2 linked regions of the Siphonobacter curvatus genome follow. The protein of the gene in region 1 interacts with the protein of each later gene in a pairwise test. Links are inferred from orthologs where the notes say so. Each region holds a gene or a part of one and is shown on either strand. Other genes may lie near its edges. The genes, in order: gyrB and gyrA.

Region 1 (7,534 bases):
TTCGTTACTGGTTCGGAATGGTCATCAGGTGATTCTGGAGAGTGGAGCAGGCGAGGGGGCTCAGTTCAGTGACCACGATTACCGCGAAGCCGGTGCTCGCATCGTCTACTCGCCCGAAGAAGCCTACGCCGCCGATGTGATTTTGAAAGTAGAGCCCGCTACGGAAGATGAATACAAATACCTGAAACGCGGCAGTACGCTGATTTCAGCCCTGACGCTTCCCAATCGCACGCAGGAGTATTTCGCAGCTCTTAATGAAAAGCAGATCACCGGGATTGCCTTCGAATACATTGAAGACAAATCCGGAGCCATGCCCATCATTCGTACCATGAGCGAAATTGCGGGGAGTACCGTGATGATGATTGCCGCCGAATACCTCAGTGGCGTACACGCAGGAAAAGGCATCATCCTGGGTGGCATTACGGGCGTTCCCCCGACCAAAGTCGTGGTATTGGGAGCGGGTACGGTGGCGGAATACGCAACCCGAATGGCTCTGGGACTGGGGGCTCAGGTACAGGTTTTTGACAAAGATATGTACCGTCTACAGCGATTGCGGTACGCGGTGGGGCAGCCCATTTATACCAGTATCATTCACTCCGAGGTGCTGTCCGATGCCATTCAGCGGGCAGACGTGGTGATTGGAGCGATCCGCAGCGAAGAAGGTCGCAGTCCGATGGTCGTGACGGAAGATATGATTTCTCGGATGCGGCCGAACTCGGTGGTAATCGACGTATCCATTGATCAGGGAGGGAATTTTGAAACCTCGGAAATGACCAGTCATAAAAATCCGACTTTTAAGAAACACGGCGTCATTCACTACTGCGTACCTAATATTCCAAGTCGCGTGGCCCGCACGGCCAGTATCGCCCTGAGCAACGTATTTACGCCTTTTCTCTTGAAAACGGGCACTTTGGGCGGTATCGAGGAAATGATGTTCGCCAATAAATGGTTTATGAAAGGGGTGTATGTGCACAACGGTTCGGTAACCAACGCCCACATCGCCCGCCTGTTCAATTTACGCTATAAAGATTTAGGTCTATTACTAGCCGCGAGAAGATGAGTTTAGTGGACAGTTTACAGTTGTCTGTTTTCAGTTAAAAATATGTAAGTTACTGGAAGTGAAGGCAACAGCGAGAACAGTGAACAATTGTCTGTTTTAGTTAGTGATCTGGAATGCATTATTTGCTGAACAGGAAAACTGTAAACCGCAAACGGAAAACTAAAAGAAATGATCGACGAACCCGAAGCACTATCCAATGCCCCCAATTCGCCGGAATTGAGCGGGAAATACCTCGGCATGATTACGGCCGACTTTGTGAAAGTATCCGAATTTATTCAGGAAGCCGCCCACCAGATCCGGCAGCGGGGCTTTTCTAATTATCCTATTTTTGTGGCTTGTCAGCAGCCGCAACCGCTTGGTTCGGTGTTGATTGGTCGGGGAGAAATGAACGATAACCAGTGGTACTACTCGGCTACGTTTCTCGAAGAATTCCTCCAGCGGGAAATCATCGGGGAAGATGGCGAGGAGCTTTTCAAGGAAAGCTACAAAGACCCCGCCGAGTACGCCTGTTTGTTCATTATTGACTCCGATTTCACCAAGTTCATTTTCGTTCCGTATCCCGAAGATTAGGCAACAGAATACCAAAGCTAGCGGCCCGATGAATCATTCGTCGGGCCGTTTTTGTTGAGTCAAAGGCTGGCCGACAACGCTTCCGTCAGGGCTTCCAGATCCGCCGCTTCGTTGTAAACGTGCGTCGCAATACGAAGGGTAGTCCCCCGCGTGGAAATGTATACCTGATGGCGTTCCAGCTCCGTCCGCAAACGGTTCATATCCAGCCCTTCGTGACGTAGTCCGAACAGGTGGGAGCTTCGATACGCCTCTGCTTCAATCCAGAAACCCAGTTCCTGCCAGTGGGGCACGTGCGGACGAACCAACGCCTCACTGTACGCCTGCACGGCTTCGGGCGTCCAGGCCAGGATTTGCTCCAGAGCCGTCGCCAGCATCGGTATCTGGATGAAATTGCTTTGTTCCCCCATGGAATAACGACTAGCTCCGGGCCGGAATTCTGTCGTATAGGCCATCAGTAAGCGGAAATTATCACTGCCTTTGCGATTAATCCAGCTTTGTTCAATGGAGCGACCTTCGTCAAAGGCGGGACCGAAATACGCCAGTCCCATCCCGTATGTACCCAGCAGCCATTTGTAGCCGCCGACGATCAGAGCATCCACCGATACCTCAGTCAGATCAAGTGGCAGAGCTCCCACGGCCTGCGTACCATCGAGTACAAAACGGGTACCCGTTTCCCGACAGCGTTTGCTGAGAGCTTCGATGTCAAATCGCGTTCCGTCCGACCAGTGTATCGGAGCGATCATCAGTAAAGCGGTTTCTTCGCTGATGGCATTTAAAACGGCTTCGTTCCAGCTTTTACCGTCGCCCGTGCGGTTAATCGTTTTTAGAGAAATGGCCTGTGTTTGGCAAACTTCTTCCCAGGCGTATACATCCGAGGGGAACTCATCGGCTACCAATAAGATGTGCTGACCGGGCCGGGCGTTTAGGTTCTTTGCCACAATTGCCATTCCGTACGAAACCGAAGGGATAATGGCGACGCGTTCGTACGGAACGTGTACCAATTGTCCAAACAGTTGCCGGACGCGGTCCACATCCGTAAAGTAATCTTCCTGGTGAATCGTGTGGGGTTGCGATTTGCGTAACAATCCCTGGATACCCGCTTCTTCGACGCTTTTAAGCAGGGGAGACATGGATGCTCCGTTGAGGTAATGAATGGCTTCGGGGAGCGAAAAAAGAGGTTTCTGGCAGGTAAGCATGGAAGAAAGAAGTTGGTAGATGTTAACGGATGAGTGGACGTTTTGGCCTTCACTTTCCGGAAAAGTCCTGCTCAAACTTAGTAAACGGCCGAGGAATTCCGACTTTCTTTTTTCAGCTTCAAAAAATCGCAAAAAAGGGCTGAATTATTTGTGATTTTCTTTGGAAAAAGCACGGTTTTATGGTAAAAAAATTGTATTTTTACCAAGTTTATTTCGAAAGGTGAGGCGAGTTTTATTGTTTGCCCAGTAGTCTAAAAACCAAGTATTTATGACCAACGAAGTTTTGGAAGAAGATAAGGTCGTAACGGCCCGCAACGATTATGGTGCCGATAATATTCAGGTGTTGGAAGGGCTCGAAGCCGTACGGAAACGGCCTTCCATGTACATCGGAGACGTAGGAACGAAGGGACTTCACCACCTGATTTGGGAGGTAGTAGATAACTCGATTGACGAAGCTCTGGCGGGGTACTGTGATACGATCCGGGTAACCATCAACGAAGACAATTCAATTACGGTTGAAGATAATGGCCGGGGTATTCCTACGGGGATGCACTCGAAAGAGAAAAAGTCGGCTCTGGAGGTTGTAATGACCGTTCTGCACGCCGGTGGTAAATTCGACAAAGGCTCTTATAAAGTTTCAGGTGGTTTGCACGGCGTGGGGGTTTCCTGCGTGAACGCCCTGTCTACGGACTTGAAAGTTAACGTTTATCGGGAAGGAAAAATCTTCCAGCAGGAATATAAAATCGGTGTTCCCCAGTACGCGGTTAAAGTTGTGGGTGACGCCGGCGAGCGTACGGGGACGACGGTTCGTTTTCAACCCGATGCTACCATTTTCACCGTCACCGAATACAAGTTTGAAACCGTAGCTCAACGCTTGCGGGAGTTGGCTTTCTTGAACAAAGGCATCCGCATCTTCCTGACTGATTTACGGGATCTGAATGAAGCGGGTGAGCCTCTGACCGAAGAATTTTTCTCCGAAGGCGGTCTGATTGAGTTCGTGAAATACCTCGACGGTACGCGGGAAGCACTTTTGGCCGATCCCATTTACATGGAGTCGTCGGATAAAGCGTCGATTCCAGTACAGGTGGCGATGGTGTATAACAACTCGTATTCCGAGAATGTATTCAGCTACGTTAACAACATCAATACCATCGAAGGTGGTACGCACGTGGCAGGTTTCCGGGGAGCATTAACGCGGACCCTGAAAAACTACGCCGATAAAAACGGCATGCTGGCCAAGGAGAAAATTGAGATCTCGGGCGAAGATTTCCGCGAAGGTTTAACGGCGGTTATCTCTGTAAAAGTAGCCGAGCCTCAGTTTGAAGGGCAGACAAAAACGAAATTAGGTAACGGCGAGGTTTCCGGAGCGGTTTCGCAGGTAGTAACCGATATGTTACAAACCTGGCTGGAAGAACACCCCAAGGAAGCCAAAACGATTGTTGATAAGGTAGTCATTGCGGCCAAAGCCCGGATTGCGGCCCGCAAGGCTCGTGAAGCTGTACAGCGTAAAACGGTACTGGGGGGCGGTGGCTTGCCCGGTAAACTGGCTGACTGCTCGGAATCGGACGCGGAACAGTGCGAATTATTCCTCGTCGAGGGGGATTCCGCTGGTGGTACGGCCAAACAGGGTCGTAACCGGAACTTCCAGGCGATTCTGCCCTTACGCGGTAAAATCCTGAACGTAGAAAAAGCTCAGGAGTATAAGATTTACGAGAACGAGGAAATCAAAAACATGATTACCGCTCTCGGGGTACAGTTTGGCAAAGAAGGCGACGAAAGAGCCCTGAACCTGGACAAACTGCGGTATCACAAGATTGTGATCATGACCGATGCCGACGTGGATGGTAGTCACATTCGTACGCTGATTCTGACCTTCTTCTTCCGATACATGAAGGATCTGGTCGATCAGGGATACGTATACATTGCTCAGCCTCCTTTGTATCAGGTGAAGAAAGGTCAACAAAGTCGGTATTGCTGGACGGAGCAACAACGTGAGCGGGCAGTGCTGGAAATTGGCGGCGATCGTCCGGATTCAGTAGGGATTCAACGCTACAAAGGTCTGGGTGAAATGAACGCCGAGCAGCTTTGGGAAACCACGATGAACCCCGATACGCGTACGCTGAAGCGGGTGACTATCGAAAGTGCCGCTGAAGCCGATCACGTATTCTCGATGCTGATGGGAGATGAAGTAGCACCCCGTCGCGAGTTCATCGAACGCAACGCTAAATACGCCAAAATCGACATTTAACGATTTGATTTGGCAATAGTTACGGGTGGTGGGTGTAAACACCCGCCACTTTTTTTATGAAAATTTGGGTAGGCAACGCCTACTCGTTTTTAGATGCTCATTAGTCGGTAGGTACGACCTACGTAAAATGCGATCCCGTATGACATTCGATTTCAAATCATATCACATCCGTTCCATCAACGCCAGTGATGAAGAACGAGCCGTTATTAATCAGGAATTGAAAGATTTGTACGCTTCCCTTTCTGCGGAAGATAAGGCCATTTTTAACGAACAATTGCAGACTTTTCTGGTTAAGGAGATGGCTAACATTGGGTCGGAATACGCAGCAATAAAATCCCAGTTAAATAATAATAACTAGGGTTATGATCGTTTTTTGTAACGAAGGTCTGACCGGATGGTCTGGTTATTTAACAAAACCATAATCGAATATTCGTCCGGCTCAGCGATAAAATAGGTTTGTTTTGTGTCGAGAAGAAACTCAATATATCACCGTTTATCGAAAGGCTCGCGGACCTCGGGCCTTTTGTCGTTATTTCGACGGCTGATTCGTTTTCGTACCTTTATGGAAGATCAGAAGCGTCTGGCACGTAGCCAGGAAAAAGTTAGTTCAACCATTGAACAATCCCCGTACCTCAGCCGCGATTTGAGCTGGCTGGCCTTCAACGAACGGGTACTCGACCAGGCTCGCAATCCACAGCGAACCTTATTTGACCGACTTAAATTTCTAGCGATTACGGCTTCCAACCTGGATGAATTTTTTTCCATCCGTTTGGGAAGTTTATATAACTACCTGGATTACAAGAAAGAACGGATCGATTATTCCGGCTTACGGGAATGGCCCTTCCGGCAAACGCTGCTGACGATGAGTCAGCAGTTTTACGAAGAGCGTAATCGGATTTTCCGGGAAGAGCTGTTACCGCTATTCCCCGAAAATGAACTACGTCTGGCGAGTTGGAGCGACCTAACGGAAGGAGAAGCGGCGGCGGCCATTGGGCACTTTGACCGCACCATTTTTCCGATGCTGACGCCCATGGTGTACGATCAGACGCACACCTTCCCCAGCCTGATTCCGCGTACGCTGACGTTTGCTGTGGTAACGAAAAACCCGAATGTAACCAAGAAAGATCAGGCTGAGAAAAAGCTGTCATTCATTCAGATTCCACAAAACCTGCCGCGTTTCTTTGTTATCGATCGGGTGGAAGAAGTCGTATTTCTGCCGATGGAAGAAATCGTGCGGCATGAGATCCACAAGCTGTACCGCAACATCGAGATTCTGAACGTTAGTCTGTTACGGATTATCCGGAATGGAGACTTTTCGGTCGATGACATTGACGATGTCGAAGACGATATCGTGGACGAGATTCGGCAAAAAGTGAAAAACCGTCGTCTGGGCCGCGTAGTGAAAGTGGCCGTGGAACCCAATTGTTCGGAATGGGTGATTAACATCCTGAAGAAAAAATGGGAAATCGACGATCTGAATATTTTCTACGCGGATCAGCTCATCGACTTTACTTCCATGTGGCAGATTATTCGTCACCCGGAATTTCGCGATGAACTTCCCAAATCTCCATCGCCCGTACCGGCTTTGGGGCTGCCTCGTGGACCGATTGACGACATCTTTTCCGTCATACGGGAACGGGACATTTTTCTTCACCACCCCTATAATAACTTTGAAGCGGTATTACAACTGCTCGAACAGGCTGCTGAAGATCCGAACGTACTCAGTATCAAGCTGACCGTTTACCGCGTCGCGAAAAATTCCCGCGTGACGGCTGCTTTGCTCAAAGCCGCAGAAAACGGTAAAAACGTAGCCGTGCTCTTCGAAGTAAAGGCTCGTTTTGACGAAGAAAATAACATTCGCGAAGCCGAACGCCTGCAAAAGGCGGGTTGCTTCGTGATCTATGGTATTGGTCGGTTCAAGACGCATACTAAGCTGTTGTTGATTGTACGGGCCGAGGGGGATGGCGTGAAACGCTACGCCCACTTGTCGAGTGGAAACTATAATGAAGATACGGCTAAGCTGTACACGGACGTTGGGTTGCTGACGGCCAATGAAGTGTACACGAGTGATGTGGCGGAGTTTTTCAACGTAATTACGGGTCACTCCTTACCCAGCAGTTACCAGAACTTGATTACGGCTCCGGGCGACATGCGGAATAACCTCATCGAATTGATCCGAGCCGAAGCCGCGAATGCTAAGGAAGGGAAACCTTCGGGAATTTGTCTGAAGATTAACTCGCTGGAAGACCGCGAAACCATCGACGAGCTGTACCTGGCTTCTCAGGCGGGCGTCCCCATCAAATTGATCGTACGCGGCATTTGCTGTTTGCGTCCAGGTCGGGAAGGACTGTCTGAAAACATTACCGTACGCTCGATTGTTGGCGATTTCCTGGAGCACACGCGGTTATTCTACTTCCATAACGAAGGCGAACCCAAAATCTATGGCGGAAGTGCTGACCT
Region 2 (7,767 bases), 1.4 Mb from region 1 along the record:
TGATTTACAGTACGTGCTTTCGGGAGCGGTACTGGAATTTGGTCTGGGAGAGAAGTTTGTAGAGCTTTTCAACGAGGTACACCGCTCCAATATGAGCAAGGCCTGCTCTACTGAAGCCGAAGCTCAGGCTACCGTCGAATTCTACTTGGCAAAGGATGGTACAGAGGCCGCCTATCATGAAGATAATGGTAAATGGCTCGTCTATCGTAAATCAGATCATAAGACGCTCAAATCCGTTAATTACTCGCCGGCTGACCTGGAATCCATTTTACAGGAAGGATAAGTCTCTTCACCTGTAGACTGGTGATGTCTGTTGTCACCAGTCTACAGACCGATCTTCTTGATTGCAGCGACGAATGATTCAACTTCAATAAAATGTTCGCTACGATCCTTAAGAAATGCCAACATGGCTATATCATATCGTGCCGATACGTCTTCAATTCAAGATTACCATAAGCCATAGCCACCGGATAGTTGATTGAAATGTATTTCCGAAAGCAACCACACGCTGCAACCCGTTTAATGATTACGTTAAATAGCTGATGCATTTCGTATTACTACGTAGGATTCGATTCGTGCAATAAATTTTTTCAGCTCGGAACATTCATTAAAACTCTCAGCTGGCCTTCCTGATCGATTTCTTTTTCAATCTTTTTCTTTTTGCTAGGTTAGGATTCTAAACGATGCTAGCCTTTATTTCTTATACAAATATATACCAGTCAAATAGCCCGATACACCCTTATTATCAACTACTTATACTTGTTTTATAATTTATATTATGTTAAATAAATCAAATTGCATATGCCCTACAGCTAGATAACAATCCCTCATATAGCTAACTGAGTAATAAAAAAAGCTCTGCGAAATTCTCGCAGAGCTTTTTTTATTACCAACGTATGAATTGAAATGATTACTGCAGAGCGGCAATTTTCGCGTCGTAGTTGGTGCCTTTATCCAATTGCTTCAGGATGTTGTACGTTTGCAGCAAGTTAGTCTTTAATGCTTCTTCCTGCTTAACGGCCCAGGCTTTTTCGAAATACGGTAACGCTTGCTTGAACTTCGCTACGGTTTCTTCTTCTACAGCTTTACCTTCTTTATTGTAAGAAGCCATATCCATGGCATCTACTTTGCTCTTCACCTGTACACCTTCGTTAAAGTAATATACGCCCATGTTATAGTTGGCGTCGAAGTTGTTAGGCTCAATTTGCAAAGCTTTCTCGTAACCTGCTTTCGCCTGACCTTTTTGCTCATCCAATTTCTTGGTAAGCTCCGCTACTTTGGCTTTTGCTTCGGCTACTTTGCCCGCATTGGCCTGATCAGAGGTTGCTTTCGCTTGAGTAGCTGAAGCTAAACTCTTCTGAGCATCGGCTAATTTCGTTTTTACCTCACCCAGCTGACGTTTCAATTCTTTGTCGGTCGGCTTCTTCTTCAAGGCCGCTGACAAACGGGTTACTTCGTCCTGGTACAGTTTGACATCACCTTCGGCCGTTTTAACAGCTTTCTCTGAATCGCCACCTTTCCGAGCTTCTGAAGCATACTTCTTGAGCTCTTCTTGCGTCGTCTGAGCGGCGTTATCGTACAAAATAGCCAGGTTTACCACGTTCTGTACGTTGTTCGGATCCTTATCCGCCAAAGCTTTCAAATCATTGATTGCTTCATCTGTACGTCCAGAGCTTAGATAGATGTTGATTTTTTCATTTTTCAAATCCTTGCTTTCCGGATTGGCAGCAATACCCTGATTAAGCACCTTGATGGCCTCATTGTCATTTTTCTCCGTACGGTGAATGTTTGACAGCGTGTAGAAAATGACCGGATCTTTACCTCCTAATTCCAGATATTTTCCGAAACCTTCTTTCGCCGTTGCATTGTCACCCGTTTGCTGAGCTACAATACCCGTGAACATCGCGGCTGTACTATCTTTCGGATCAACTTCCATCGCCGTTTTCAACAGCTTCAGAGCATCGGGGAAGTTTTTGTTCTGGTACTTAGCATTCCCCTGTCCGATCAAACCGTAGTACAACCGAACTTTCTCTTTTGCATCAGGAGCCATGGTAATGGCTTTCTGAGCATCTTTCGCCGTGCTTCCCTGTTTGCCTTCTTTCGTATCCAGTTCGATCGCTTTTTTGTAAGCTTCGTAAGCCGATAGAGAAGACATCGAATCAAGACCTGCCAAATTTTTATCCGTAGACAGTGCTTCGTATACCTGACCTTTTACCAACCAGGTTTTAGGCTTAGCACCTGACTTAGGGTCCTGAACCGCTTTATCTATCTCCTCCTTTGCTTTGTCGAGCTTACCGCTTTCCATTGCCGATAATGCACTGTTCTGGCCGTAGGCGGTTGCTGATAACAGGCCTAAAAAGGCCGGAAGAATGAGTTTATTCATTGTACTACTAATTTTGGTTTAGTTGCTTTTCTGTGCGAAGTAAAGGATTTTCTAGCTTTCAAGAAAACGTACACAGGAATAGATTTGGTGTACACTTCCCGAAACGAGCAAAGGTATACCCGAATAAAAAAACCTTGGAGACTAATCCCCAAGGTTCAAAAAAATCATGCCTCCGTTGATTCTTCCGGCGGCGTTGTGGGCTGTTCCCCCTCCTGCTCTACCCCTTCGATGAGCTCTTCATTTTCGATTTTGGTAATCGACGAAATCTCATCTCCGTTGCGTAGATTAATCAGGCGGACGCCCTGCGTATTGCGACCCATGACCCGGAGATCGGCCACTGCAAAGCGAATAGCCAGACCCGAACGATTTATGATCATCAAATCATCCCGGTCACTTACTTGCTTGATGGCGACCAGTTTACCAGTCTTGTCGGTTACTTTCAGGGTAGTTACGCCCTTCGCTCCGCGGTTGGTCAGACGGTACTCTTCGATATCCGAGCGTTTGCCGTAGCCTTGTTCGGAAACCACCAGTAGCTGGGCCGTAGCCGGATCGACTACACACACCATGCCAATTACTTTTTCATCGTCGGCCAGTTCAACGCCTTTCACGCCGGTAGCCGTACGTCCCATCGGACGAACTTTTTCCTCATTGAAGCGTACTGCACGTCCGGCATCAACGGCGATAATAATTTCGTTGTTACCGTTGGTCAGAGCTACATCGAGCAGACGGTCACCCTCGTTGATATTCACGGCGATGATTCCGTTCTGACGGGGACGTGAATAAGCTTCCAGCGAAGTTTTCTTCACCGTACCCTGTTCCGTACACATCACAATGAAGTTATTGTTGATGTAATCCGGATCCGTCAGCGTTTTCACGTTGATGACCGCCCGAATTTTATCCCCTGCTTCAATGTTGAGCAAGTTCTGAATGGGACGTCCTTTGGCTACTTTGTTCCCTTCGGGAACGTTGAATACGCGTAACCAGAAGCATTTACCCGTGTCGGTAAAGAACAGCAGGTAATTGTGCATGGTTGCCGTAAAGAGGTGCTCGGTGAAATCGTCGTCCTTAGTTTTGACCCCCCGGGCTCCGACGCCCCCGCGACTTTGCGTCCGATACTCCACCAGTGGCGTACGCTTGATATAGCCTTGCGAAGAAATGGTAATGAGCATTTCTTCATCGGCAATCATGTCTTCAATAGACAGTTCGTCGTCCGCGTGCGAGATCTGCGTGCGACGTTCATCGCCGTAGCGGGCCCGTAGCTCGGTCAGATCGTCTTTGATGACCTGGTACTGACGTTCGGGGCGAGCCAGGATGTCTTCCATGTCAGCGATGAAACGCATCAGCTCGTTGTATTCTTCCTGAATCTTATCACGTTCCAGACCCGTCAGACGTTGCAGACGCATATCCAGAATAGCCCGGGCCTGTGCTTCACTCAGAACGAGGTTATTTGCTCCCTCATTTTTGAAGGTATCAACGATCTGCAGACTACGATCCGGATTATTCAGGAACGCCTCGCGTTGAGCGGTTGTCATGAAGGATCCATTCATCAATCCAGCTTTCGCTACTTCCGGATCGCGTGAACTACGAATCAGGGCAATAACGGCATCGAGGTGATCCAGGGCGACCAGCAGACCTTCCAGAATGTGAGCCCGCTTGCGAGCTTCCTTCAGATCGTAACGCGTCCGGCGAACGATCACATCCAGACGGTGTTCGACGTAATGTCGAATCATGTCTTTGAGGTTGAGCGTCATCGGACGACCCTTCACCAGAGCCACATTATTAACACTGAACGCCGTTTGCAGGGGTGTATGCTTGTACAGGTTATTCAGTACCACATTGGGTACGGCATCCCGTTTCAGCTCAATCACCAGACGAATGCCTTCGCGGTTGGAGCTTTCATCGCGAATGGCTGAAATTCCTTCCAGCTTTTTATCTTCAACCAGTTCGGCAATTTTTTCCTGAAGAACGGCTTTATTGACCTGGTACGGCATATCCGTCACCACGATCTGATCCTTGCCCGTCTTGGTTTGCTCGAACGTAGCATTGGCCCGGATGACGATACGCCCCCGGCCCGTTTCAAACGCATTCTTGATTCCACTTAAACCGTAAATAGTACCACCCGTTGGAAAATCGGGGCCTTTGATGTGGTGCATCAGTTCGGCAATCGTAATCTCCGGATTATCTACGTAGGCGGCAATGCCATCCACTACTTCCGTCAGGTTATGCGGAGCCATGTTAGTGGCCATACCCACCGCAATCCCGGCTGAACCATTCAGTAACAGGTTCGGGATTTTAGCGGGCATTACCGTGGGTTCCTGCAACGAATCATCGAAGTTGTTCTGAAAGTCAACCGTTTCTTTACCCAAATCGGCTAACATTTCTTCGGCGATCCGTTTCAGACGGGCTTCCGTATAACGCATCGCCGCCGGTGAATCGCCGTCAATCGAACCAAAGTTACCCTGGCCGTCCACCAACGGATATCGCAGGGACCAGTCCTGGGCCATACGTACCATGGTATCGTAGACCGAGGAATCCCCGTGCGGGTGGTATTTACCTAAAACTTCTCCAACAATACGGGCTGATTTCTTATGTGCTCGATTGTAATTAACGCCCAACTCGTCCATCCCAAAAAGCACCCGGCGGTGTACGGGCTTCAAGCCGTCCCGTACGTCGGGTAAGGCACGCGACACGATAACCGACATCGAATAATCGATGTAGGCACCTCGCATTTCGTCCTCGATGTTAATGGGAATAATGTTACCTGAGTTACTGTTTTCGGGCAGATGGTCTTCTGTAGTTTCAGCCATTTTAAATCAATTGCAGAATTTCCCGATCAAATGAGGGATTCTATGTAAGAAGTACCAAAAATACTGATTTTTTGCCGTTTTTTCAAAGATTTACCCAACAAATCAGGCCCGCTGAGACGTTATTATTTGTATTTTTAAAAGAATACACCAACGGCAAGACAAAGGGCCTGATTTGGCCTTTTTTCCACGCTCACGGGCCTTCTGTTTTCGCCTATACTTTTTCCCAGGGAAGTAGTTTTTTAAACTTCTTCTTGGTTTTAGGATCTTTGTTCTCCCGATACAGTGATTTTTCTTCAGCTTCGCCCCTCGCGTTTTTCATCTTCCAGCCAAAGCTGTGCGTAGGCGAAGCGAAAATGGAACTACCCCGGTAAATCCTTCCTTCGTGACGGTGCTCCATTTTTACGTGACAACTTTTCATCGGACACTTAGGTGCCCAGCACGAACTGAGTAGCCCCGCAAGTCCGGTAAGCAGCACCCCGTTAATAATTGATTTCATACAGTACAAGTTATAAGCTTAGCAACGAGCGAAGAAAAGGCAAGCGTACATCAAACTGAACTTTCTTCACAAACCCTCTTTTTGATTCCCTGTTGCACGATTCCTGACGATACTTTTACGGCAAAGTAATAAAAAGATTATACGTAACCCCTTAAACACTTAGCGAATGGGTCACTCCCACGATCACAGCCACAGCCATGCCCCTGCCGAAATCAATCGGGCGTTCAAAGTGGGGATTGGACTGAATGCGGCCTTCGTACTCGTCGAAGCAGCGGCAGGTTTGTATACCGACTCCTTAGCTCTACTTACGGATGCAGGGCATAATTTGATGGACGTAGCGGGATTGTTGCTGTCGATGTTAGCTTTTCGACTGGCCAAAGCTCAGCCAACGTCCCGTTTTACTTACGGATTTCAAAAAAGCACTGTTCTGGTATCGCTAGGTAACGCCGTACTACTACTGGTGGCCATGGGTGGTATTGGCTACGAAGCCATTCAACGTTTTTACAGTCCCCAAACCGTACCCGGTGATACTATTGCCCTGGTAGCTGGGATTGGGATTGTCATTAACACGCTGACGGCTCTGTTGTTTTTCCGGCAGAAAGAACACGATTTGAATGTGAAGGGAGCTTATCTACACCTGATGGCTGACGCCTTGGTTTCAGCCGCCGTAGTCGTCGCGGGCTTACTGATGCCCCGACTGAACTGGTACTGGCTGGATCCGGTGCTTGGTCTGGTTGTAGCCGTGGTGGTCGTAGCGAGTACTTGGTCTCTCTTGCGGGATAGCTTGGTGCTGTCGCTGGATGGGGTGCCTGCTAACGTGAACCCAGAAACCATCCGAAACCAAATGCTGAAAAATCCTGCGGTACTCGATGTCCACCACCTGCACATCTGGGCCATGAGTACAACCGAAAATGCGTTAACGGCCCACGTGGTTATAGCTACTGAACTGAATGGTACTGAACTGTACCAGGTCAAACAGGAGCTGCGGCATTCGCTGGAACACTTGTCCATCCAACATGCTACGCTCGAAACGGAAAGCCCGGACGACCCCTGCCTGGATACCCATCACCATCATTAATTCCACCACAGGCAATAAAAAAAGGTTACGTTTCGCAACGTAACCTTTAAAAGAGCCCCCTATCGGGATCGAACCAATGACCTACTGATTACAAGTCAGTTGCTCTACCAGCTGAGCTAAGGAGGCCTCTTTATTTTGTTTGTCGGTGTTGTTTTCCTTCAAACGTGCCGCAAAACTAAAGTAATTTTCAGCCCTTGTCAACCTTGCAGCTATATTTTTTTTGAGCAGTTTTGTAAGTAGCTGATCCACAAAGATATTTTTCATAAAAAAGCCTCACGTATCGGTGAGGCTTTTTTTATTTTACTAGTCTTCAGCTTCGCGAACGACCCGTAGCTGATGCTGGAGTTGTTCGAGATCCTTACGCGAACGATCAATCCGTTTTTCAAAATCTAGTTTGATCTTATCGGCATTTTTAGAGTTGGCAAAAAAGGCCAGGTTATTTTCCATCTGGGCGATTTCGTCTTCCAGCGTACGGATTTTACGGCGAATATCGTTTTCCCGTCCGCGTAAATCACCCGAGCCGCCCCGACCGCGGTCCTGCTTGATGAGCTCAACTTCGCTTTCCAGCACGAGTTGTTCTTTTTCGTGAGCACTCAGTTTACCCATTGCTGCTACGTAACTATTTACAGCTTTGATGTACCGTTGCTGAATGTTCTGCATCTCTTTACGAGGCACAAACCCAATCGCGGCCCAGCGAGCTTTAAACGCGTTGAGCTTTTCCAGATCGGTTTCACCGGATTTGGCCTGCGTTTCAATTTCCTCGCAAAGAGCTTTTTTCTGCTCCAGGTTCGATTCGTATTCTTTTTCGATACCGGCGTTTTTGTTACGCTTCCGCTCGAAGAAGGCATCACAGGCTTTTTTGAAGCGGTCGAAAATTTTGTCCCGCATTTTTTCGGGTACATGACCAATGGACTTCCAGCGACGCTGTAACTCAATGATCGTATTCGTAGCTTCAGCCGAATCGTCTCCGCTTTCGAGCAGTCCTTCTGCCTGTTCGCACAAA

Evidence for each region.
Region 2: the proteins of gyrB (region 1) and gyrA interact in binary tests that used the Escherichia coli proteins (3 or more experiments, as listed by UniProt). The link is inferred for Siphonobacter curvatus from one-to-one orthologs.

What each region holds. Positions count from the first base shown.
Region 1 is NZ_PTRA01000001.1:859,876-867,409, forward strand. Bases 2,626-5,584 are described here. They hold gyrB (DNA topoisomerase (ATP-hydrolyzing) subunit B), read left to right. Parts: upstream 2,626-3,094; coding sequence 3,095-5,074; downstream 5,075-5,584. Other genes in these bases: C5O19_RS03470 (aminotransferase class V-fold PLP-dependent enzyme), read right to left, coding at 2,626-2,826; C5O19_RS03480 (hypothetical protein), read left to right, coding at 5,214-5,432. Outside these bases: C5O19_RS03460 (alanine dehydrogenase), read left to right, coding at 1-1,060; C5O19_RS03465 (hypothetical protein), read left to right, coding at 1,229-1,630; more of C5O19_RS03470, read right to left, coding at 1,690-2,625; ppk1 (polyphosphate kinase 1), read left to right, coding at 5,637-7,534. UniProt on the Escherichia coli protein: DNA gyrase negatively supercoils closed circular double-stranded DNA in an ATP-dependent manner to maintain chromosomes in an underwound state.
Region 2 is NZ_PTRA01000001.1:2,224,581-2,232,347, reverse strand. Bases 2,348-5,539 are described here. They hold gyrA (DNA gyrase subunit A), read right to left. Parts: upstream 5,191-5,539; coding sequence 2,548-5,190; downstream 2,348-2,547. Other genes in these bases: C5O19_RS09190 (hypothetical protein), read right to left, coding at 5,402-5,539; C5O19_RS09200 (tetratricopeptide repeat protein), read right to left, coding at 2,348-2,383. Also shown: C5O19_RS09205 (pyrophosphohydrolase domain-containing protein), read left to right, coding at 1-283; more of C5O19_RS09200, read right to left, coding at 911-2,347; more of C5O19_RS09190, read right to left, coding at 5,540-5,686; C5O19_RS09185 (cation diffusion facilitator family transporter), read left to right, coding at 5,853-6,764; C5O19_RS09175 (DUF349 domain-containing protein), read right to left, coding at 7,068-7,767. UniProt on the Escherichia coli protein: A type II topoisomerase that negatively supercoils closed circular double-stranded (ds) DNA in an ATP-dependent manner to maintain chromosomes in an underwound state.